4 regions of the Vibrio sp. 1978 genome follow, and region 4 is predicted to be linked to each of the others. Evidence: predicted binding sites of a transcription regulator. Region 4 holds the regulator's gene; each other region holds the start of a gene.

Region 1 (5,543 bases), on a different contig from region 4:
GCCGCGTTTACAGATCTTGTCGATCTCATCGATAAATACGATGCCGTTGTTTTCAACGTTGAAAATCGCTGCTTCTTTTAGCTCTTCTTGGTTTACCAGTTTCGCCGCTTCTTCTTCCGCTAACGCTTTCATTGCGTCTTTGATTTTCAGCTTACGTTTTTTCTTAGTGTCGCCTGCCAGGTTTTGGAACATGCCTTGCAGCTGGTTAGTCATCTCTTCCATACCAGGAGGCGCCATGATCTCTACGCCCATCTGCGGTGCGGCTACGTCGATTTCAATTTCTTTATCGTCTAGTTGGCCTTCACGCAGTTTCTTACGGAAGATCTGGCGAGTGTGAGAAGACTCTTCCGTTTGCTCTGCTTGACCCCAGCTATCACGTGCTGGTGGCAGTAGCGCATCAAGAATGCGTTCTTCCGCTTGCTCTTCTGCGCGGAATTTCACTTTCTCCATCGCTTGTTGATGCGTCATTTTCACAGCGACATCGGTTAGGTCACGGATGATGGTTTCAACTTCTTTACCAACGTAACCCACTTCGGTGAATTTTGTCGCTTCAACTTTGATGAAAGGGGCATTTGCCAGTTTTGCTAGGCGTCGTGCGATTTCAGTCTTACCAACACCAGTAGGGCCAATCATCAAGATGTTTTTTGGCGTCACTTCGGCACGCAAGCTTTCTTCAAGCTGCATGCGGCGCCAGCGGTTACGCAGTGCAATCGCAACCGAACGTTTGGCTTTTTCTTGACCGATAATGTGGCGGTTCAATTCATGAACGATTTCGCGAGGCGTCATTTCAGACATATTCTTTCCTTACTTCGTTACGATTACGCGGTTGGTTTTTCAGGCTCTACTGTTGAGTCTAGCTCTTCTACCGTGTGGTGATGGTTAGTGAAGACACAAATATCACCCGCGATATTGAGAGCTTTTTCCGCGATCTCACGAGCATCTAGATCTGTGTTTTCTAGTAGGGCGGTTGCGGCAGCTTGTGCGTAAGCACCACCAGAGCCAATCGCAATCAGGTCATGTTCTGGCTGTACGACATCACCATTACCGGTAATGATTAACGATGCGGTTTCGTCGGCAACGGCAAGTAAGGCTTCGAGCTTGCGCAAAGCACGATCGCTACGCCAGTCTTTAGCTAGCTCAACTGCCGCTTTGGTTAGGTGACCTTGGTGCATTTGCAGTTTGCTTTCGAAGCGCTCAAAAAGGGTGAAGGCATCCGCAGTACCGCCGGCAAAGCCCGCTAGTACTTGGTTGTTGTACAGGCGGCGAACTTTGCGCGCATTACCTTTCATTACGGTATTGCCTAGAGATACTTGGCCATCACCCGCGATGACGACTTTATTATTTCGACGTACAGATACAATGGTAGTCACAGTCGACCTCTTGATTATTTCTCTTTGGATTTAATTCAGTATATGGGGGAGGAGAAATGGGGATTCAAGGGGGCAAAAAGAAAGGCCCTAGGATCTTAGCTCCTAGGGCCTGAGTTTAAAGATTTTCTTTCCAAATCGCACACGGCTCGATTTTCGCGCGTTGCAGTTTATGACGGTCACGTTCTGCATCACGTTTGAACTTATACGGACCTAGCACCACGCGATACCATGAACTGCCTTCTTTCTTACGAATCTTGCTCGACATCCCTTGGAACGCGATTGCAAGCTTACGCTCTTCGGCTTGTGCCTGGGTTTTGTACGCGCCACACTGCATGATGTAAGGAATTTTAGAAACTTCAATTTCTTTGGCCACAACTTCAACTTCACGTTTCGGTAGTGACTCAACATATTCCCATTTTTCTTCTGGTGGTGGCGGCAAGTCTTTTTTCGGCTTTGGTTTGCTTACAGTGGTTGTTGGCTGCTTCACGACTGGTTGTTTAGGTTCTGGGTCGCTACTCAAAAGGTAAAGACCATAGCCAAAACCGCCCACGAGCAAGATAGCGAGCAGGCCACTGCGCCAAGGTTTTTTTCTTCTCGGCGGCTGTTTTTTTGTCGACTTTTTTGGGGCGCCTCGCCCCCGTCTTACATAATCTCTATTTGCCACGGTTATTTCTGGTCATCAAGGATTCTTGCAAATATGTTAATCCAGAACGAGTTGAGAAAACACCCTATTGATAGAATCTTGATAGCTAAAGCGCGACAACGCCCGAGTGTAGGAGTGTGTTTCCGTTCTCGCTTACATTTATTCAGGGATACACAAAAAGCAGGAGGGGTAAATAAAAAAGCGGCGCCTTAGCACCGCTTTGGGGATGAATACCTAATCTTTAGGTTAAGGGCGCTGTGGTGGCGCTGCACTTCCACGAATGACGAGATTAGTTTCAAGCAGACGCGAGCCTGAATGCACGTCGTGGCCTTTTAACATCTCGAGCATCATTAGCATCGCTTGTCGACCAATCTCATAGCGAGGTTGAGAGATGGTGGTCAACGGTGGATCGCAGTACTGAGCGAAGTTAATGTCATCAAAGCCCACAACAGAGAGATCTTGCGGTACTCGTAAGCCAAGCTTTTTCGCTTCTTGAATTGCGCCGATGGCCATTGTGTCACAGTGACAGAAAATAGCCGTTGGTGGTTCTGGCAATTCGAGCAGTTTACGAACGGCTTTTGCTCCGCCATCAAAAGAGAACTCAGTAATGACACTATATTGTGGATCTTTATTGATGCCGGCACGGCGCAGGGCTTGTTGGTAGCCTTGCTGGCGGAACTGACACAATATTGCTGTATCTGGTCCAGAGATTTGAGCAATGCGTTTATGACCTAATTGGGTCAGGTAATTCACCGCTTCAAATGCAGAGGTCAGGTTATCAATATGTACTGTCGGAAGCTCGAGTTCAGGCGCAAATTCACACGCCATTACCATCGGAGGTAAGTTCTTTTGCTCTGGCTTACTGACATCGAATGGTAGATCTGTACCAAGCAGTAGCATTCCATCTGCCTGCTTAGTAAATACGAGGTTAACGAAAGAGCTTTCGCGTTTCTTCTGTTGTCCGCTATCGCCCAGCAGGACTAGATAGCCATGTTCCATGGCTGCATCTTCAATACCGCGAATAATTTCAGAAAAATAAGGATCACAGATGTCGGGAACGATAGTAACAATGGTTTTTGATTCGTTTCTACGTAAGTTACGCGCTAATGAGTTTGGAGAATAACCCGCTTCAAGTACGGCATCTTCTACTCTCTTTCTTGTAGAAGAAGAGACTTTCTCTGGATTCATTAAGGCTCGAGATACCGTAGCCGTAGACACTCCCGCAAGCTGGGCAACATCCTTCATTGTCGCCATAGTTTTTAACCTCTCATTTATTTTTTGCCAAGATGACGTTATTCCGGTTTGAAATCAGAGTAATCAAACCGAGTTAGAGCTGTATTTGCTCTTCGCTCAGTTCGTGTTAACGAGTGGGAAAATGGATTCTTCACCGCGATATCAATTTGTGGGAATAGTCATTGTTTTAATCTAAGCCTGTGCAAACAAGTCACTTTAGACTTTTCTAATTTGGATAGTCTATTCATTTCTAAAGTGAAAGTTACGGTCTGTTTAACAAAAATTGTAATCTTGGTGTGATTCTGGTCACATTAAATGGTAATTCATTACATAGTTAAACGTTTGCTAGCTGAGATCTTGTGGTTCTATGTCTAAATTCCAGCGTACTTTCTTAGCATTTGGCAACAACTCAATAGCAGGTTTGGCACTGGTTAATAACTTTTGCATCAATGAACGATGCTGAGTTTGCAGTAATAGTTGCCAACGGTATTTACCAGCCCGCTTGGCCAAAGGTGAAGGAGTAGGGCCTAACACCATGCAGGAATCATCGAACAGAGGGTGTGACTCTAACGTAAAGCGAACCTGACGCAGGAAGTCTTCAACTACCTCACTTTGGTTCGCCTCTGCTTTAAACAGAGTCAAGAAACTATAAGGCGGAAGCTGAGCCAGTTTGCGTTCTTCCAGAGCAGTCATAGCAAAGTGGCGATAGTCTTTTTGAAGCAGGGCCTGCAGCAAGCTGTGCTCAGGATGGTGGGTTTGTAGGATAACCTCGCCAGGTTTACTTGCGCGGCCGGCACGACCTGCGACCTGAATAAACAACTGCGCTAGTCGCTCGGAAGCGCGGAAGTCACTACTATAGAGAGAGCCATCAACATCCAAAAGAGCAACGAGCGTTACATTTGGAAAATGGTGCCCCTTAGCCAGCATTTGGGTGCCAATCAGAATTTGATGTTCACCTTTGCGAATCGATTCAAGGGCATCTTCCAAACTACCTTTGCGACGTGTGCTGTCTCTGTCGATGCGAATGGCGTTGTATTCTGGAAATAACTGAGCCAATTGTTGTTCGAGTTGTTCCGTTCCTACGCCGACGGTAACCAATTGGGTTGAACCACACCCCTGACATTGATGAATCACCGGTTGTTGTGAGCCGCAGTGATGGCAGCGTATTTCGTTGCTGTAATGGTGGAACGTATAGTACGCATCACAGCGTTTACATTCTGCAATCCAACCGCATTCATGGCACATCAAAGCGGGCGAAAAGCCTCGACGGTTAAGAAACAACATTACTTGATTGCCCGCTTTTAAATGCTTGCGCATCTCGGCAATCAGTTGGGCAGATAAGCCACTTTCTAAATACTGACCTTTTACATCTAACACTTTATTAGTGGTTGGCACGGCAGAGCCAGCTCGTTGGGTTAGTGTTAAATGGTGATATTTGCCTGACAAGGCATTGTGCAATGTCTCCAGTGCAGGTGTGGCTGAGCCCAGAACAATCGGAACTTGTTCTTTATGAGCGCGCATTACAGCAACATCGCGTGCATGATAACGCAAGCTATCTTGCTGTTTGTAAGAGGTGTCATGTTCCTCGTCCACAATGATAATCCCGAGATCAGCAAAAGGCGCGAGTAGGGCAGAGCGTGTGCCGATAATGATTCCGGCCGCTTTGTCGCGTGCAGAAAGCCACGCATTCAGACGCTCCGTCTCGTTTAACCCGGAGTGGATGACGTCAACTGGCACATTAAAACGGCGTTTAAAGCGGTTGATGGTTTGGGGCGTTAAGCCAATCTCTGGTACTAAAACCAAGGCTTGTTTACCTTTCTCTAAGACCGGCTTGATCAGGTTGAGGTACACTTCTGTCTTACCTGAGCCCGTGACGCCTTCTAATAAATAGGAGGCAAAACCTGTTTGGCTATTTACACTCGCAATAGCCAGCGCTTGTTCGTGGTTGAGCTTTGGCTTTTCGACGTCGCATTCAACGTGCTGTCCCCACTGGGTGATTACAGGCTTTTTCTCGATACGTTCAATCCAGCCTTTCTCTTCTAAAGACTTTAGTACTGTTGAGGCTATCTCTTGGTCGACAAATTCCTGGTGAGGCAAAGCGCCGTTAACCAACATTTGCAAGACCTTCTGTTGTTTGACCGCTCGACGATCAAGCCCTTGCATCAGCTTGTCTTTACCGGATTCGGTAATTTGCCACTCTTGTAGCGTCGCAAAATCTGCAGGCTTTCCTTTACGTAGAGCTGCTGGCATCGCATTGTGTAGCGTATCTCCAAGTGGGTATTGGTAGAACTGGCTGC
Region 2 (5,543 bases), on a different contig from region 4:
CCATTGGGCCGTGTGCGAATCGGTGGTACTGAAGCAACACCGGATTACTCCTATGCCGGATGGTTGGCAATGCTATTTGCTGCAGGTATGGGCATTGGTCTCGTGTTCTTCGGTGTATCAGAACCGATGTCCCATTTTAGTTCTGCGATTGGTGGCGTGAGCGTTGAGAATGGTGTACGTACTGACTGGGCACCGCTAGGTGGTGCAGAGGGCGATGCAACTGCAGCTTCGGCATTAGGGATGGCTGCGACGATTTACCACTGGGCACTTCATCCGTGGTCAATATACGCGCTCTTGGCTCTTGGGCTGGCTATCTTTTCATTTAACAAAGGTTTGCCACTCACCATGCGCTCAATTTTTTACCCTTTGTTTGGTGAGCGTGTATGGGGTTGGACTGGTCATATTATCGATATTCTTGCAGTGGTAGCGACGGTTTTTGGTTTAGCAACATCGCTAGGCTACGGTGCATCTCAAGCCGCAACGGGTTTGAACTTCCTGTTTGATGTCCCAATGACCAATACGACGCAGGTTATATTGATTATTGGTATTACTGCGCTCGCTTTAATCTCTGTTGTGGCTGGACTCGATAAGGGCGTGAAAATCTTATCTGAAATCAATATGGGTCTTGCAGCACTGCTATTGCTATTTGTTATTGTTGTTGGCCCGACGATTGCGATTTTAACTGGTTTCTTCGAGAACATCGTTTCCTATGTGGCTAATATCCCTGCCTTATCTATGCCATTTGGACGAGAGGATGTGAATTACTCTCAAGGCTGGACGGCGTTTTACTGGGCGTGGTGGATTTCTTGGTCACCATTTGTGGGTATGTTCATCGCACGTGTGTCTCGCGGTCGTTCAGTTCGTGAGTTTATTATTTGCGTTATTCTTATCCCATCTTCAGTTTGTGTGTTATGGATGACGGCTTTTGGCGGTAACGCAATTAGCCAATACGTTAATGATGGCTACGAGGCGGTGTTTAACGCAGAACTGCCTTTAAAACTTTTTGCCATGTTAGATGTTATGCCATTGGCTGAGATAACATCTTTTGTCGGCATTATCTTAGTCGTGGTGTTCTTCATTACCTCTTCTGACTCAGGATCACTGGTTATTGATACTATTGCTGCGGGCGGTAAGGTCGATGCACCAACGCCACAACGCGTGTTCTGGTGTACGTTTGAAGGTCTGGTTGCGATTGCATTGATGTTGGGTGGTGGTCTAGCTGCTGCTCAAGCAATGGCGGTGACGACTGGTTTACCATTTACTATTGTTTTGCTTGTTGCAACGGTATCTTTGATAAAAGGTTTGATGGATGAACCTCGTCCAAAGGCGGTTTCTAAGAAATCAAAATAACTAGTATCAGCAGTTAAATTATTGATAAAAGCGGTATGCGAAAGCATGCCGCTTTTTTTTGGATTTCTATTTTTCTCTGAGAAATGAACAGCATGGAAAATGGTCTTATTCTGGTTGTTTTTTGTACTGTGCATTTAGGTGACTATTTAATAAATTAGACCTCGAACTATTTTAATTTTTGGTTAATAGGTTTATTTTTGTGATCTGTATCACAAAAATACCGATAAAAAGGCGGATTATTTGATTTTTAGTCGCGAGGGATGGCCATAATAAAAAGGAAATTTAATTAGACCTCAAAGGATATGTATTTTCACATGATCACATCAGCACCTTGGGTCCTTTATCCAGAGATTGGAGAAGACTCAAGTAAAAAATGGATTTTTCGTGAGCCTAAAATCTCTGATGGTGACGACATTTACAGCTTGATTGCAGACTGTCCTCCATTGGACATGAACTCATCTTATTGCAATTTCCTACAGTCTACGCATTTCAGCAAAACCAGTATTTTGGTTGAGCAAAAAGGCGAAATCGCAGGTTTCATTTCCGGTTATCAGAAACCAGACGAGCAAGACGTTTTATTTGTCTGGCAAGTTGCAGTCTCACCTCGCTTTAGAGGTCATGGTTTAGCATTCCGCATGTTGAAAGAACTTCTCACCCGAGAGGAATTAGGCGGTGTTAAATCGGTAGAAACTACCATCACGGAAGATAATAAAGCCTCTTGGGCACTGTTCAAAAAGTTAGATGCGATGAACGGCAATTCTGGCCAAGTAAGCACATTTTTGGATGAAGAAGCCCACTTTAAAGGCAAACACGATACAGAATATTTGTATCGCATTCCTCTCAAATAATCCTCAAACAATAGGAATTAAAAACGGTCTCATCATGGATATTTTCAAAAAGCAGGAATCCAACGTACGCTCATATTCAAACAATTTCCCGGTCGTTTTTCGTAAAGCGAAAGGCTGCTGGCTAGAAACAGAACAAGGTGAACGATACTTAGACTTCCTTGCTGGAGCGGGATCTCTAAATTACGGCCATAACAATCCAGTACTAAAACAAGCGTTGCTTGAGTACATTGAAATGGACGGTATTACTCACGGTTTGGATATGCACTCAGAAGCGAAAGCATCGTTTCTGGAAGCGTTGGATACTTACATCCTTAAACCAAGAAACTTGGATTACAAGGTTCAGTTTACGGGCCCAACAGGTACTAACGCTGTTGAGGCGGCATTGAAGCTGGCTAAAAAAGTAAAAGGCCGCGACAGCGTCGTTGCGTTTACTAACGGTTTCCATGGTTGTACTGCTGGCGCACTGGCTGCAACGGGTAACCAGCACCACAGACAAGGTAACGGCTCTAGCCTTAGTAACGTCACTCGTATTCCATTTGAAGGTTACGCTGGCGTAGATGGTCTCGCGCTGTTCGAAACCATGCTAAATGATAACTCTGCAGGTATGGATAAACCAGCTGCTGTACTTCTTGAAACTGTGCAGGGTGAAGGTGGTTTAAATGCTGCTTCAAACGAGTGGTTACAACGTTTGAGCAAAATCTGTAAAGCCAATGACATTCTTGTGATTGTCGATGACATTCAAGCAGGTTGTGGACGTACCGGTACTTTCTTTAGTTTCGAGCCGTCTGGTATCCAACCGGATATCGTGACGCTATCGAAGTCGATCGGTGGTTACGGTTTGCCGATGGCTGTCGTATTACTTAAGCCTGAGCTTGACCAGTGGAAGCCAGGCGAGCATAACGGTACGTTCCGTGGCAATAATCACGCCTTTATTACTGCTGCAAAAGCACTAGAAATTTACTGGGCAAACGATGATTTTGAAACACACATCAAGCAGTGTTCAGACAAGGTGAGTGCAGTTATTGACCGTTGTGTTCGTCGCTTTCCACAAATGTTTGTGCAGAAAAAAGGCCGCGGCATGATGGTTGGTATTGAATGTATCAATGGTGACATGGCATCTGAAATTGCGAAAAACTGTTTCGAGAATGGAATGGTGATAGAGACAGCGGGTCCAGACGATGAAGTTGTGAAGTTCTTCTGTCCACTAACCATCAGCGAATCAGAGCTAGATCAAGGACTAAGCATCTTTGAAAATGCAGTAGAGACTATCGCTGCGAAACATTTCAAACAAGCATCTTAATAAGGATTTTAATTATGATCGTCAGAACTCTAGATGAATGCCGCAACAGCGAACGACGTGTTGTTTCAGATAACTGGGAAAGTGTCCGCATGTTGTTGAAAGACGACAACATGGGTTTCTCTTTCCACATCACAACGATTTATGAAGATACAGAAACTCATATTCACTATCAAAACCACCTTGAATCGGTGTTTTGTATGAGTGGTGAAGGTGAGATTGAAGTTGTAGGTGGAGAAACGTACCCAATCAAACCAGGTACATTATACATCCTTGATAAACACGATGAGCACTACTTGAGAGCTTATAAGAATAAAGAAATGGTAATGGCGTGCGTGTTTAACCCACCGATTACTGGCGCTGAAGTGCACGATGAAAACGGTGTTTATCCTCTCGTTGACTAAAAGATGATGGTGGGGTGCTTTGCCACCCCACACTTTACTATCTCTTCTTTTTTCTTTTTAAAGTTACCAATCAAAAAAGGCTTATCATGACATTTACCGTAGAAAAAATCGGCGGTACATCAATGACAGCATTTGATGCTGTTCTCGACAATATTATTCTTCGTCCCAAAACACCATACAATCGTATTTTTGTCGTATCTGCATACGGTGGTATGACCGATGCGCTGCTCGAGTGTAAAAAAACCAGTAAACCAGGCGTTTATCAGCTTATCGCGAAACGCGACGACAAATGGGAAGAAGCGTTAGCGTACGTTGAAAGCCGTATGTTGCTGACCAATGAAAATATTTTTGCGGACCCAATGAATCGTATCCGTGCGGATAAATTCATTCGCTCCCGTATTGCTGAAGCGAAAAACTGTATCGCGAATATTTTAGAAACCTGTCAGTACGGTCAATTTTCGTTGCGCCAGTACTTGCCTCAAATTCGAGAGTTTCTCTCGTCTATCGGTGAGGCACATAGTGCTTACAACACAGCACTAAAACTAAAAAATATGGGTATTAACGCTAAGTTCGTTGACCTGTCTGGTTGGGATAATCAAGCGCCAAGAAGCCTTGATGAGTCGATCAGTGACGCGTTTGCTGATATCGATGTATCAAAAGAACTGCCAATCGTGACAGGTTATGCTTACTGTAAAGAGGGCCTAATGCACACTTATGACCGAGGTTATAGTGAGATGACATTTAGCCGAATTGCAGCAATAACAAAAGCGGATTTAGCAGTAATTCACAAAGAGTACCACTTGAGCTCAGCGGACCCACGCGTTGTTGGCCCTGAAAAAGTATTACCAATTGGTAGTACAAACTATGACGTAGCAGACCAACTTGCCAACCTTGGCATGGAAGCGATTCACCCAAATGCCGCTGCGGGTTTGCGTGAAAGTGGTATTGAGCTACAGATTAAAAATACATTCGAACCTGAACACGAAGGTACTTTGATCTCTTCAAGCTATCGTCCGGAAGAAGACAAAGTCGAGATCATCGCAGGTAAAGAAAAAGTATTTGCACTGCATTTGTTTGACCAAGCAATGGTAGGAAAAGCCGATAACGTTAGTTACGAATTGATGGAAATCATCTCCGATGCTCGTGTAAGTTTGGTTGGTAAAGAGATGAACGCGAACTCTATTACTTACTATCTAGGTGGCAGTACTGATAGCTTAAACAAAGTATTGTACAAAGCAGAGAAACGTTATCCGAATGCCTCGATTAAAGGCCGTATGGTCGCGCTTATCTCAGCCATCGGTTCTCAAATTGATACCAATAAGACGTTGGCGAAAGGTGTGCTTGCATTGATGAATAATGGCGTTACGCCAGTTGCACTGCACTCATCATTGAGAAATGTAAATGTTCAATTTGTTGTCGGTGATAAGGAATACCAGCACGCGATTTGCGCATTGCATGATGAGTTTTTCCAAAGTAGCAGTTTAGCTAAATCGGTTAATGTGGCTTAGTTTATCCACGGTTAAAATACAAAGGAGAGCAGGTTAGCTCTCCTTTTTTTGTTTTTCAGTTTGTACTCACAATGCCCACTTTGTATAGGCTAAACAGGCGATTTAAGTAAGTTCCTATGTGGCGATACACATAAGC
Region 3 (5,543 bases), on a different contig from region 4:
ACTGTTGATAGCCACTTGAGCAAGCAACGCGTTTGCTTGACCTTGATAATGAATATCTAACGCAATGTTACGCTTTTTGTGTTCCTCTTCCGCTTCTTCAAGCAGGTGGCCCACTTGGTTATAACGATGCTGACTTTGAGCCAACCATGCTCGGAGCATCGTAAGTTTTGGGTGGCTGAACAACAGATCATCGTCCAACTTGTTAATTGAGCTTTCCAGTGTGCTGAGTTCGCCTTGGTTAAACATCTTCCAGCCGAATTCGTTTAGGATCTCTACCACTAAGTCCTTATCATTCGATTTTTGTGCATGATGAATCGCTTGGTGTGGTGCTTTTTGTTGTAACCAAGCGATAGCAGCATTGCGGTGGAGATCTTTTTCTTGCTGAGGAATACGAGCTTGGCGCTCATGCGATAAAAACTCGCCAAATAAGTTATGGAACCGGAACCAGTTCTGTTCCCCTTCGAGCGGATAAATGAATAAGCCGTAACGGTTAAGCGATTCAATCATTCCCAGTGCATCTTCGCGTTGGGTAAGGGCAAACACTAGCTCATCATTGAAGTGGTCAAGCACGGATACTTGCATTAAAAAGTGACGAGTTTCGTGATCGAGTAAGTCAAACACTTCTTCGACCAAGTAATCCCACAAATGCGCGTGATTGAACTGCGATACCGACTCTACAGTTTGCGCCAATGTGCGGTTTTGATGTTGGGCTTGTAATGCGATCAACTGCATCGCCGATGGCCAACCTTCAACATAGGTTCTTAGGCTGTTCGCCATGTCTTCATCAATACCATCGGCGATACGCTGGTTAAAGAAGCGAGTGGTTTCTTCGGTATCAAACGCCAACATCTCGTTGCCAATTTCGATCATTAAATCACGAACACGTAAGTTTGCAGTGCCTAGAGGCGGCGCTGCACGACTGGTTACCACAACGGTGAGGTTGTCTGGCATGTGCTTTAAAAAGAAACGCATGGATTCATGGATTTCATCATTCGTGATTAAATGGTAGTCATCAAGCACCACGTAGCACTCTTGATGAAAGTCAGCCATTTCTGCGAATACTTCGCTAAATAGGGAGCGTAAAGACGAGATCTGACGTTTTTCCGCCAGTTTTTGTGCGTTAGCGCAACTGAAGTTGGTGGCTTTGTTTAGTGCTTGAAGCAGATAGTTTACAAAGCGAAAGCCGTCGTTATCGCTGTCATCAATGCTGTACCAACCGACGTTTGGCTTATCGGATAGCCACTGCGCTGCCATTGTTGTTTTTCCGTAACCTGCTGGGGATCGGAATAAAACCAATTTGTAGTAAGGCGCTTGCTGTAGTAAGTCCAACACTCGTGGGCGCACGATGGCATTGTGCAGGCGTCCTGGTCGAGTAAGCTTAGATGGAATCCACATTAGTAGTTATGTCCTTATTTATGTATACCCAAATGACAGCAACGTGATCATTCTAGTAAAGCCCCCTTGAAAGCCGTCTTACTGAATGATGCCATCAGCATCAAAAACACTGTTTGAATACCGGATAATGTCGCTACTATTGGGGCTTGCGTCCGTCTGAAAAACCATTCCATACGGTCACTTAAATATAAAAGCTAGCGAAAACTAGAAATAACTCACATCGCCTAATTCTAGTTTGTATAAAAAGCGTACAATCCTGTGAGCTGAGAGGGATGTTACGACATCAGAAATGTTCGTTACTTTGATCCACTTCCTAATTCTCAAGGGTTGATGGATTTACCATCAACTACGCCCTTTATTTGTGATTGTCGTCACTTAAATATCGTTTGTTTCGTTAGCGTTAAGATCGCGTTGCACATAGATTACGAAAAGTTCTTCTACGCTGACCGAGTTAATGTGACCGATATTACAATTTTCACATCATCAGATGAGTGGACTATAAAAAGCGTCATGAACGGGTTTTAACCTTTCTCACATTCCATTGTGATCAAAATCACTAAGAACTGGTGCAAAGTTCACTTTGTTGAGATTTGGATCACTAACCTAGCAATGGTACCCCCTCTACGCCCTCAGCCCTCCTCCTTCAAAGGATGAGAATTAGGAGGATGTTTATTCACAGAGGTAAATGCACGATGTATGGCAGATGAATTACCAAAAGACGTGAGAATTTCGTAATGAAACCTACTCAACAAAAACAATTTGACAAGAAGTCGTTCCAAGAAAGCGTAAAGAAACACCTATCTGTAACTTACGCTCATACGATTGAAAACGCAGACAGCCGCGCATGGTACCTAGCAATGGGGCATGCTCTGGCTGAATTTACTACTCTAGATTTGCTTGCGACAGAAGAAGATCCACGCATTAAAAGTGCGAAGAGCGTTAACTACCTTTCGCTAGAATTCCTTATCGGTCGTTTGACGGGTAACAACCTAATCAGCATGGGTCTGTATGAACAAGTAACAGAAGCAATGGCTGAACTGGGTTACAACCTAACTGATCTGCTAGAAGAAGAGCGCGACCCATCATTGGGTAACGGTGGCCTTGGTCGTCTGGCTGCGTGTTTCATGGATTCATGTGCGGCACAAGAATTCCCAACTGTCGGCTATGGTTTACATTACGAATACGGTCTATTTAAACAGTCATTCAAAGATGGTCGCCAGCAAGAAGCACCTGACGCATGGCGCGGTGTAGAAGGCTACCCTTGGGAAATTGCGCGTCCAGAACTTGCGCAAGAGATCGGTTTCTACGGTCACGTTGAAGTGATTAACGAGAACGGTAAAGAGGTTCGCAAATGGGTACCAGGCATGACAGTAAGAGCAATGCCTTGGGATCTTCCAATTGTGGGTTACGAATCAGACACGGTTTACCCGCTACGTCTTTGGGAATGTCAGGCGATTGCACCATTCTCACTAGCAAGCTTTAACAATGGTGATTACTTCGAAGCTCAGCACGCACTGATCGACGCAGGTAACATCACTAAAGTGCTTTACCCGAACGACAACCACGAGAAAGGTAAAACACTGCGTCTAATGCAGCAGTACTTCCACTCAGCAGCGTCTGTACGTGACATCCTACGTCGCCACGAAGCTGCGGGCTACTCGCTAGCGGATCTACCTAAGCAAGAGACTATCCAGCTTAACGATACACACCCAACGATTGCGATTCCTGAACTAATGCGCATCCTGATGGATGAAAAAGGTTTAGCTTGGGAAGCGGCTTGGGAAATCAGCTCTAAGACATTTGCGTACACCAACCACACGCTACTTCCAGAAGCACTAGAGACATGGCCAGAGTCGCTAATCCAGCACCTGCTACCACGTCACATGGAGATCATTTACGAGATTAACCACCGCTTCCTACAAGACGTACGTGCAATGTGGCCGGGTGATGTCGCGAAGCAACAGAAGCTTTCTATCATCGAAGAAGGTTTCCACCGCATGGTTCGTATGGCAAACCTATGTGTAATCGGCTCTTACGCAGTAAACGGTGTAGCAGCACTTCACTCTGAATTGGTTAAGAAAGACCTATTCCCAGAGTTCCACGAAATGTACCCGACACGTCTACACAACGTAACGAACGGTATTACGCCACGTCGCTGGTTGAAGTTCTGTAACCCAGGTCTGTCTCAGCTTATCACTGAGAAAGTCGGCCCAGAATGGCCAGCGAAACTAGAGCAACTTGAAGGTATTGCGAAGTACGCTACTGACGCGACATTCCAAAAAGAATTCATGGCAGTGAAGAAAGAGAACAAAGAACGCCTAGCAACTTGGGTGAAAGAGAACATGGGTATCGAGCTCGATACTAATGCAATCTTCGATGTTCAAATCAAGCGTCTGCACGAGTACAAACGTCAGCATCTAGACTTGCTACACGTACTGTCTCTGTACCACCGTATTCTTAATGAACCAGGTTTTGAGTGTACGCCACGCGTTGTGTTCTTCGCAGCAAAAGCAGCACCGGGTTACCACCTAGCGAAAGAAATCATCTTCGCAATCAATAAGATTGCAGACAAGGTGAACAACGATCCTCGCATCGGTAACAAGCTGAAAGTGGTATTCATCCCTGACTACCGCGTGAGCATGGCTGAAATCATTATCCCTGCGGCTGACGTTTCTCAACAAATCTCGCTAGCGGGTAAAGAAGCATCAGGTACAGGTAACATGAAGATGGCGCTAAACGGTGCGCTAACTATCGGTACAATGGATGGTGCAAATGTTGAGATTCGTGAGGAAGTAGGCGATGAGAACATCTACATCTTCGGTCTAGATGTTGAAGGTGTGAAAGCGCTGAAAGCTCAAGGTTACAACCCATTTGATTACTACAATGCGGATCACTTACTCAAAGCGTCAATGGACTTGCTATTGGGTGAAGAGTTCACACCAGGCCAACCAGGCTTACTGCGTGCCACATACGACAGCCTGCTAGACGGTGGTGACCCATACTTATGTCTCGCGGATTTCGCCTCTTATGTGAAAGCACACGAAGACATGAGCGAACAATATAAAGATCAAGCTGGCTGGGCGAAGAAGGCCATTCTTAATACCGCCCTTGTTGGCAAGTTCACGTCAGACCGCTCAATCCGCGACTACGTGAACAATATCTGGAAACTTGAAGCGGTGAAACGCTAATAGAACCTAGTTAAGACCAAGGTAGCCAAGCGCTACCTTTGGTCATTTTCCAAAAGAAGTTATTGATAACAATAAAACCCTACATGGAAGGTGTTGGTATTACCTTCGGAGAAAGCGATGAAAGAACAAACAGCATTAAAGAAAGTCGCGGAAATGGCGAGATTGGCTGATAGCTATGTCAGTGCTTGGGGAGATGAGGCTAAAGTGTCTGAGGAGACGCTACGCCGCTTGCTCGCTTCGCTTGGCTACGATACTAGCAGTGATGAAAAACTACTGGCTTCTGCTGAAAAGAAACATAAAAAAGACGTACTAGCCCCTGTTCTTGTTTTACGCGACGGCGAACCAGTCGAAGTGGAACTAAACCTAGGTACGAGTGCTCGTGAGAGTGAATTCAGCTGGCGTTTAGAAACAGAACAAGGAGAGGTACTTGAAGGCTATCTTCAGTCCCAAATTGTTCGTGATGAGCGTGCTGAGGGTGGCCCTCTAGTGTTTGCATTGCCAAAGAACTTGGCTTGGGGTTATCACAAACTGATCATCAGTCGTAAGCGTCGTAAAACACCTTACGAGATGTCATTGATCATTACGCCGAAAGCGTGTTTCAAACAAGACGATCTAAACCAACACAAAAAGCTATGGGGTCCTAGTATCCAGCTTTACACACTGCGTACTCAGCATAACTGGGGCATCGGTGATTTTGGTGACCTAAAACAACTGGTGAGTGATATTGCCTCTCGTGGCGGTGACTTCATTGGCTTGAACCCGATTCACTCGCTGTTCCCTGCGAATCCAGAAGGGGCAAGCCCATACAGCCCGTCTTCTCGTCGCTGGCTGAACATCATGTACATCGACGTAAGCTCTGTACCTGAATTCGCGCTAAGTGCAGAAGCACAACAGCGTGTTGGTAGCGCAGAGTTCCAACAACGTTTACAAAAAGCGCGAGACTCTCATTGGGTGAATTAC
Region 4 (5,543 bases):
CTTTTGCCGCGTTTTATTCGCAAAAAAGCGTTGTTTACGCCGATTTGGCAAACCCTCGATACATCCGATGGCGACTTTCTCGATCTCGCGTGGAGCGAGGACCCAACCCAAGAGCCTGCACAAAAAAAGCCGATTTTTGTTTTATTTCATGGATTAGAGGGGTGCTTCTATAGCCCTTATGCCAATGGGCTAATGAATGCATTTGCTCAATCTGGATGGCTGTCGGTGATGATGCATTTCCGCGGTTGTAGCGGTAAGCCAAACAAGAAAGCTCGCGCCTATCATTCTGGTGAAGTGACTGACGCCCTCCACTTCTTAGAGCACCTTGAGCAACGCTTTCCTGATAACCCCAAGGTTGCGGTTGGTATTTCTCTTGGCGGTAACATGTTGGCGAATTATTTAGCCCAATATAAAGACCACCCTATTTTGAATGCAGCGACTATTATCTCAGCGCCTTTAGACCTAGCGGCGTGTGCGAACCGTATAGAACAAGGCTTTTCAAAAGTGTATCGCCGTTATCTGCTTTCTTCACTGAAACGTAACGCGTTACAAAAGCATCATCTACTGCATGGCGAGCTGGCGCTGTCCTACAACTCAATCAAACGTGTCACACGGCTGTATGAATTCGATGATTTGATTACCGCACCATTGCATGGCTTTAAAGACGCACAAGATTATTACGACCAATGCTCTGGCTTAAGTAAACTACAGCAAATCACGCTACCCACACTGATCATCCATGCCAAAGACGATCCGTTCATGACCGATGATGTGATACCGAAGTTTGTTCTGCCAGATAATATTGATTACCGTCTCTTTGAGCACGGTGGCCATGTTGGCTTCCTGACAGGAACGGCGTTAAAACCTAAGTTTTGGTTGGAGGAAGCGCTGCCCGCGTATTACGAAAGTATCGCCGCAGATTACCTTTCTGCTGTATCCAAGCAACGAACGCAGTAAACTAGCCGCTCATCATAAAAGTTAGAGGTATTTATGATCATTCCATGGCAAGACATTGCGCCGGAAACATTGGAAAACTTAATTCGTGAATTCGTCTTACGCGAAGGAACGGATTACGGAACCGTCGAGGTTTCTTTGCATGACAAAATTGATCAAGTTAAAGCTCAATTGGAAAAAGGTGAAGCGGTTATCGTGTTCTCTGAGCTACACGAAACCGTCGATATTCAGCATAAAACAAAATTTTAGACCCTTCACATTTTACCGTATCCCACTCGATGACAAGGTATTGTTACGTGCTATAGTGGGATATCGACCGTGCAGTAGTAACTCTACTGCACATTACAGGTAAGTAATTTTCGACAAGGTTTGTCATGTCAGCTAAACACCCAATTATTGCGGTTACTGGTTCGTCCGGTGCCGGCACGACCACTACATCTGAAGCCTTCCGTAAAATGTTCAATATGATGAACGTTAAACCCGCATGGGTTGAAGGCGATAGCTTCCATCGCTTTACTCGCCCAGAAATGGACATCGAAATCCGCAAAGCCCGCGAGCAAGGTCGACACATTAGCTACTTTGGCCCACAAGCTAATGACTTCCCGGGATTAGAAGAGTTTTTCCGTAAGTTCGGGCATGACGGCACTGGCAGCGTGCGCCGTTATCTGCACACGTTTGACGAAGCGGTTCCCTACAATCAAATGCCAGGCACGTTTACACCGTGGCAAGACTTACCCGAAAACAGCGACGTTCTGTTTTATGAAGGGTTACATGGTGGCGTGGTCGATGGCGATGTTAATGTTGCTCAACATGTGGATTTCTTAATCGGCATGGTGCCGATTGTGAACTTAGAGTGGATACAAAAATTCGTACGTGACACTCGCGATCGCGGCCATTCGCGTGAAGCGGTAATGGACTCAATCGTGCGATCCATGGACGATTACCTCAACTATATCACTCCGCAGTTTTCTCGTACTCACATCAACTTCCAGCGCGTACCGACCGTTGATACTTCCAACCCACTTAATGCAAAAGGCATCCCTAGTTTGGATGAGAGTTTTGTGGTGATTCGCCTACGCGGTATCAAGAATGTCGACTTCCCATATCTGCTGGCCATGATTGATGGCTCATTCATGTCACGCCACAACACGATTGTCGTACCCGGCGGTAAGATGAGCTTTGCAATGGAGCTCATAGTTCGGCCTATCCTACAACAGCTCATCGAAACAGGGAAAATTGGCTAAAAACCTGCCTGCGAAGATGTTTACTTTTCATACCGTGATCATGTGCACAGTTTTGCTTACAAAATCTCAATCATGGCACGATTAAAATCAAGAAATCGTTTTCGAAAAAGGATACTATTTCTTACCGAAACACAAGAGAGCTTGCAGCATATAAAAAGTGCTCTTATTCTAGTAGGCCTAATTCAGGCTTAGCTAAAATATGGATAGCGCAAGCGTACCCTGCAGAGGAAGTGAGATATTATGGTTCTAGGTAAACCTCAAACCGACCCAACATTAGAGTGGTTTCTTTCACACTGTCATATTCATAAGTACCCTTCAAAGAGCACGCTAATTCACGCGGGCGAAAAGGCAGAAACTTTGTACTACATCGTTAAAGGTTCTGTTGCGGTTCTTATCAAAGACGAAGAAGGTAAGGAGATGATCCTTTCTTACCTAAACCAAGGAGACTTTATTGGTGAACTTGGTCTATTCGAGGAAGACCAAGAGCGCACAGCTTGGGTTCGTGCTAAATCTCCTTGTGAAGTTGCTGAAATTTCTTTCAAGAAGTTCCGTCAGCTTATCCAAGTAAACCCAGACATCCTAATGCGTCTTTCTGCGCAGATGGCTCGTCGTCTTCAAGTAACTAGCCAAAAAGTGGGTGACCTGGCGTTCCTAGACGTAACTGGTCGTATCGCTCAGACGCTTCTGAACCTTGCAAAACAACCAGACGCAATGACTCACCCAGACGGCATGCAAATCAAGATCACTCGTCAAGAAATCGGTCAAATTGTTGGCTGTTCTCGTGAGACAGTAGGTCGTATTTTGAAGATGCTAGAAGAGCAGAACCTAATCTCTGCTCACGGTAAAACCATCGTGGTTTACGGTACTCGTTAATCTCAAACTAGAGTGACACGAACAAAATTATAAAAGCCACCAATGGCAACATTGGTGGCTTTTTATTTACTCATGACCAAATAAGATAGGGTGCAGCGAACACTAATGAGTAAGCTTAACAGGTTAACCCTAAAACTTAGCCATTCGTACTTTCAAAGATTTTGTCAGCTGAAGCGGCCACGAAACCTGGGTACAAATCACCATTTTCCATCGGATAGCGCTTAGCAAATTCATAAAACCCGCCAGGGATAATTTCAGTGCCTTCGCTAAAACGAACCGCTACTTTATCTGCCATGGTCGATGACTGCTCTAGCAACACCTCAGGAGTGCCCTTCACTTCACCACCATTTTCATTAATGGTAAACCCAGCGGTACGCAGATGATCGTTTACCTGCTTCACTTCTTCATATTCATTGAGTTGGTTAACGCTCACCGTGAAGTGGTTTGCTCCGTAACCATGCGCCGCAAGCCAAGATGCGTACTCACTTTCTTTAGCCAACGTTTGGTAATCAGCAAAGCTTAAATCCCACAAGCGTCCACCATGTAAGAATGCGCTATCGTTCAGCTTGTCAGCATCGACTTGTGCCACCAAATTTTTCACAATCTCTTGTAGCTCAGGCGAGCACTCTTCAACTTTTAGCTCACTAATAAATACTTTAGGTTGCTTCGGATCTGGGTGCTCATAGTGCTTAGCAACCAGCTTTTTGCTTTCGAAAACGTAATCACCACACGCCTTGTAACCAATAGCTACAAATGGCTTAGCTAGAGTTTCAATACCAAGAGGCGCGATATTGAAGGTACGTAAAGCTATATGATCATTAATCAGAGGCTCATCTTCTTGAAGCAGCTGATGCACTTTAGCCGCCGAAGGGCAAAGACGTTGAATGTAATCTTGCCATAGCGATTCAAATAACACATCGGGCGTCATAACGACTCCTTGTTACGAGATGTAGAGTTTAAAGGTAAGCGGAAGTTGGCTGCTCGTTCACAACAAAAGTTGTCCAGAATAATGAACGAGCAACCATCAACCTGTGACGGTAAATGCCAGTCAGTCAACACGCTTTTCCGAGTCTTTGCTCACTTTTCGTGTTCTGCCAACGATCACTACAACCCATACCTAAATGATGCGCCGGCAAGGTGAGCCGCAATGCATAGTTGCGACTCTATTATTAAAACTTATAGCGCTACACCTGGACTCAATGTTGCAGGCAAGACAGTCTCTTGACCTTCCATTGATGCCATTGGGTACGCACAGTAATCTGCTGCGTAGTAAGCGCTTGGGCGCAAGTTACCCGACGCCCCCGGACCACCAAATGGCGCATCACCGCTTGCACCAGTGAGCTGGCGGTTACGGTTCACGATACCTGCACGAATGTGGTCAACGAAGTATTCCCATTCTTGGTCGTCGGTTGAGACCAAACCAGCAGATAAGCCAAAGCGCGTATCGTTTGCTAGCGCCACGGCTTTGTCTAACCCTTCGTAACGCACCACTTGCAGAAGTGGGCCGAAGTATTCTTCATCTGGTAACTCAGCAATGTTCGTTACATCAATGATGCCAGGAGAAACAAACGCCGCCTCTCCTGCTTTCGCTTCAATCAAGCTTTCACCGCCAAGAGACTGTAGATTAGCTTGTGCATCAAGAATAAACTTGGCTGCCACGACCGAAATTTGCGGTCCCATAAATGGCGCAGGTTCTGCAAATGGTTGGTCTACGCGAATATTGCGTGTCGCTTCAACGAGCTTGGTGATAAGCGCATCGCCTTTTTCACCCAATGGCACATACAAACGACGAGCACACGTACAACGCTGCCCAGCACTGATAAACGCTGACTGGATGATGGTGTAAACCGTGGCATCCAAATCACCATATTTATCAGAGATCACCATCGGGTTATTACCACCCATTTCTAGTGCGAGCATCTTGCCTGGTTGACCCGCAAATTGACGGTGTAATACATGCCCCGTATTCGCGCTACCCGTAAACAGTACGCCATCAATGCCTTTTGCGTCAGCGAGGGCGATACCAGTTTCTTTCGCGCCTTGGACAAGGTTAATCACGCCTTTCGGCAGACCGGCTTCTTCCCATAGCTTCATTGCCAATTCACCCGTCCATGGCGTTTGCTCAGACGGTTTGAAGACTACCGTGTTACCAGCCAATAGCGCAGGCACAATGTGACCATTTGGTAGGTGGCCTGGGAAGTTGTAAGGACCAAACACCGCCATCACGCCCAATGGGCGGTGGCGCAATACGATTTGGTTGCCTGCTGCTTCACGGCTCGCCTCACCAGTGCGGTCATGATAAGCGCGAATAGAAATCGCAATTTTTCCTGCCATCGCTGCCGCTTCGGTACGTGTTTCCCAGATTGGCTTGCCGGTTTCTTTGGCAATCACTTCAGCGATTTTTTCGCTGTTCTCTTTTACTTTCTCAGCAAAAGCCAACACGATCGCCTCACGCTCTGCAAATGGACGCTT

What was found. The regulator CRP, encoded in region 4, controls carbon source genes, mostly activating them, when cyclic AMP is high. The targets are predictions, from matches to a motif close to TGTGANNNNNNTCACA.
Region 1: the regulator CRP is predicted to act here: its motif matches at 3,542-3,557, upstream of cytR (DNA-binding transcriptional regulator CytR).
Region 2: the regulator CRP is predicted to act here: its motif matches at 1,549-1,564, upstream of ectA (diaminobutyrate acetyltransferase).
Region 3: the regulator CRP is predicted to act here: its motif matches at 1,851-1,866, upstream of R8N49_RS17475 (glycogen/starch/alpha-glucan phosphorylase).

What each region holds. Positions count from the first base shown of each region.
Region 1 is NZ_JAWPOP010000008.1:75,338-80,880, forward strand. Features, by position in the region: gene hslU (HslU--HslV peptidase ATPase subunit) at 1-795, opposite strand, end outside; gene hslV (ATP-dependent protease subunit HslV) at 819-1,370, opposite strand; gene ftsN (cell division protein FtsN) at 1,486-2,034, opposite strand; gene cytR (DNA-binding transcriptional regulator CytR) at 2,260-3,288, opposite strand; gene priA (primosomal protein N') at 3,592-5,543, opposite strand, start outside.
Region 2 is NZ_JAWPOP010000004.1:245,933-251,475, reverse strand. Features, by position in the region: gene R8N49_RS06295 (BCCT family transporter) at 1-1,350, shown strand, start outside; gene ectA (diaminobutyrate acetyltransferase) at 1,665-2,198, shown strand; gene ectB (diaminobutyrate--2-oxoglutarate transaminase) at 2,233-3,498, shown strand; gene R8N49_RS06280 (ectoine synthase) at 3,513-3,899, shown strand; gene R8N49_RS06275 (aspartate kinase) at 3,986-5,407, shown strand.
Region 3 is NZ_JAWPOP010000019.1:19,487-25,029, forward strand. Features, by position in the region: gene malT (HTH-type transcriptional regulator MalT) at 1-1,395, opposite strand, end outside; gene R8N49_RS17475 (glycogen/starch/alpha-glucan phosphorylase) at 2,130-4,583, shown strand; gene malQ (4-alpha-glucanotransferase) at 4,701-5,543, shown strand, end outside.
Region 4 is NZ_JAWPOP010000035.1:28,896-34,438, reverse strand. Features, by position in the region: gene R8N49_RS22555 (hydrolase) at 1-957, shown strand, start outside; gene R8N49_RS22550 (YheU family protein) at 991-1,203, shown strand; gene R8N49_RS22545 (phosphoribulokinase) at 1,329-2,198, shown strand; gene crp (cAMP-activated global transcriptional regulator CRP) at 2,439-3,071, shown strand; gene R8N49_RS22535 (DUF1338 domain-containing protein) at 3,208-3,999, opposite strand; gene astD (succinylglutamate-semialdehyde dehydrogenase) at 4,248-5,543, opposite strand, start outside.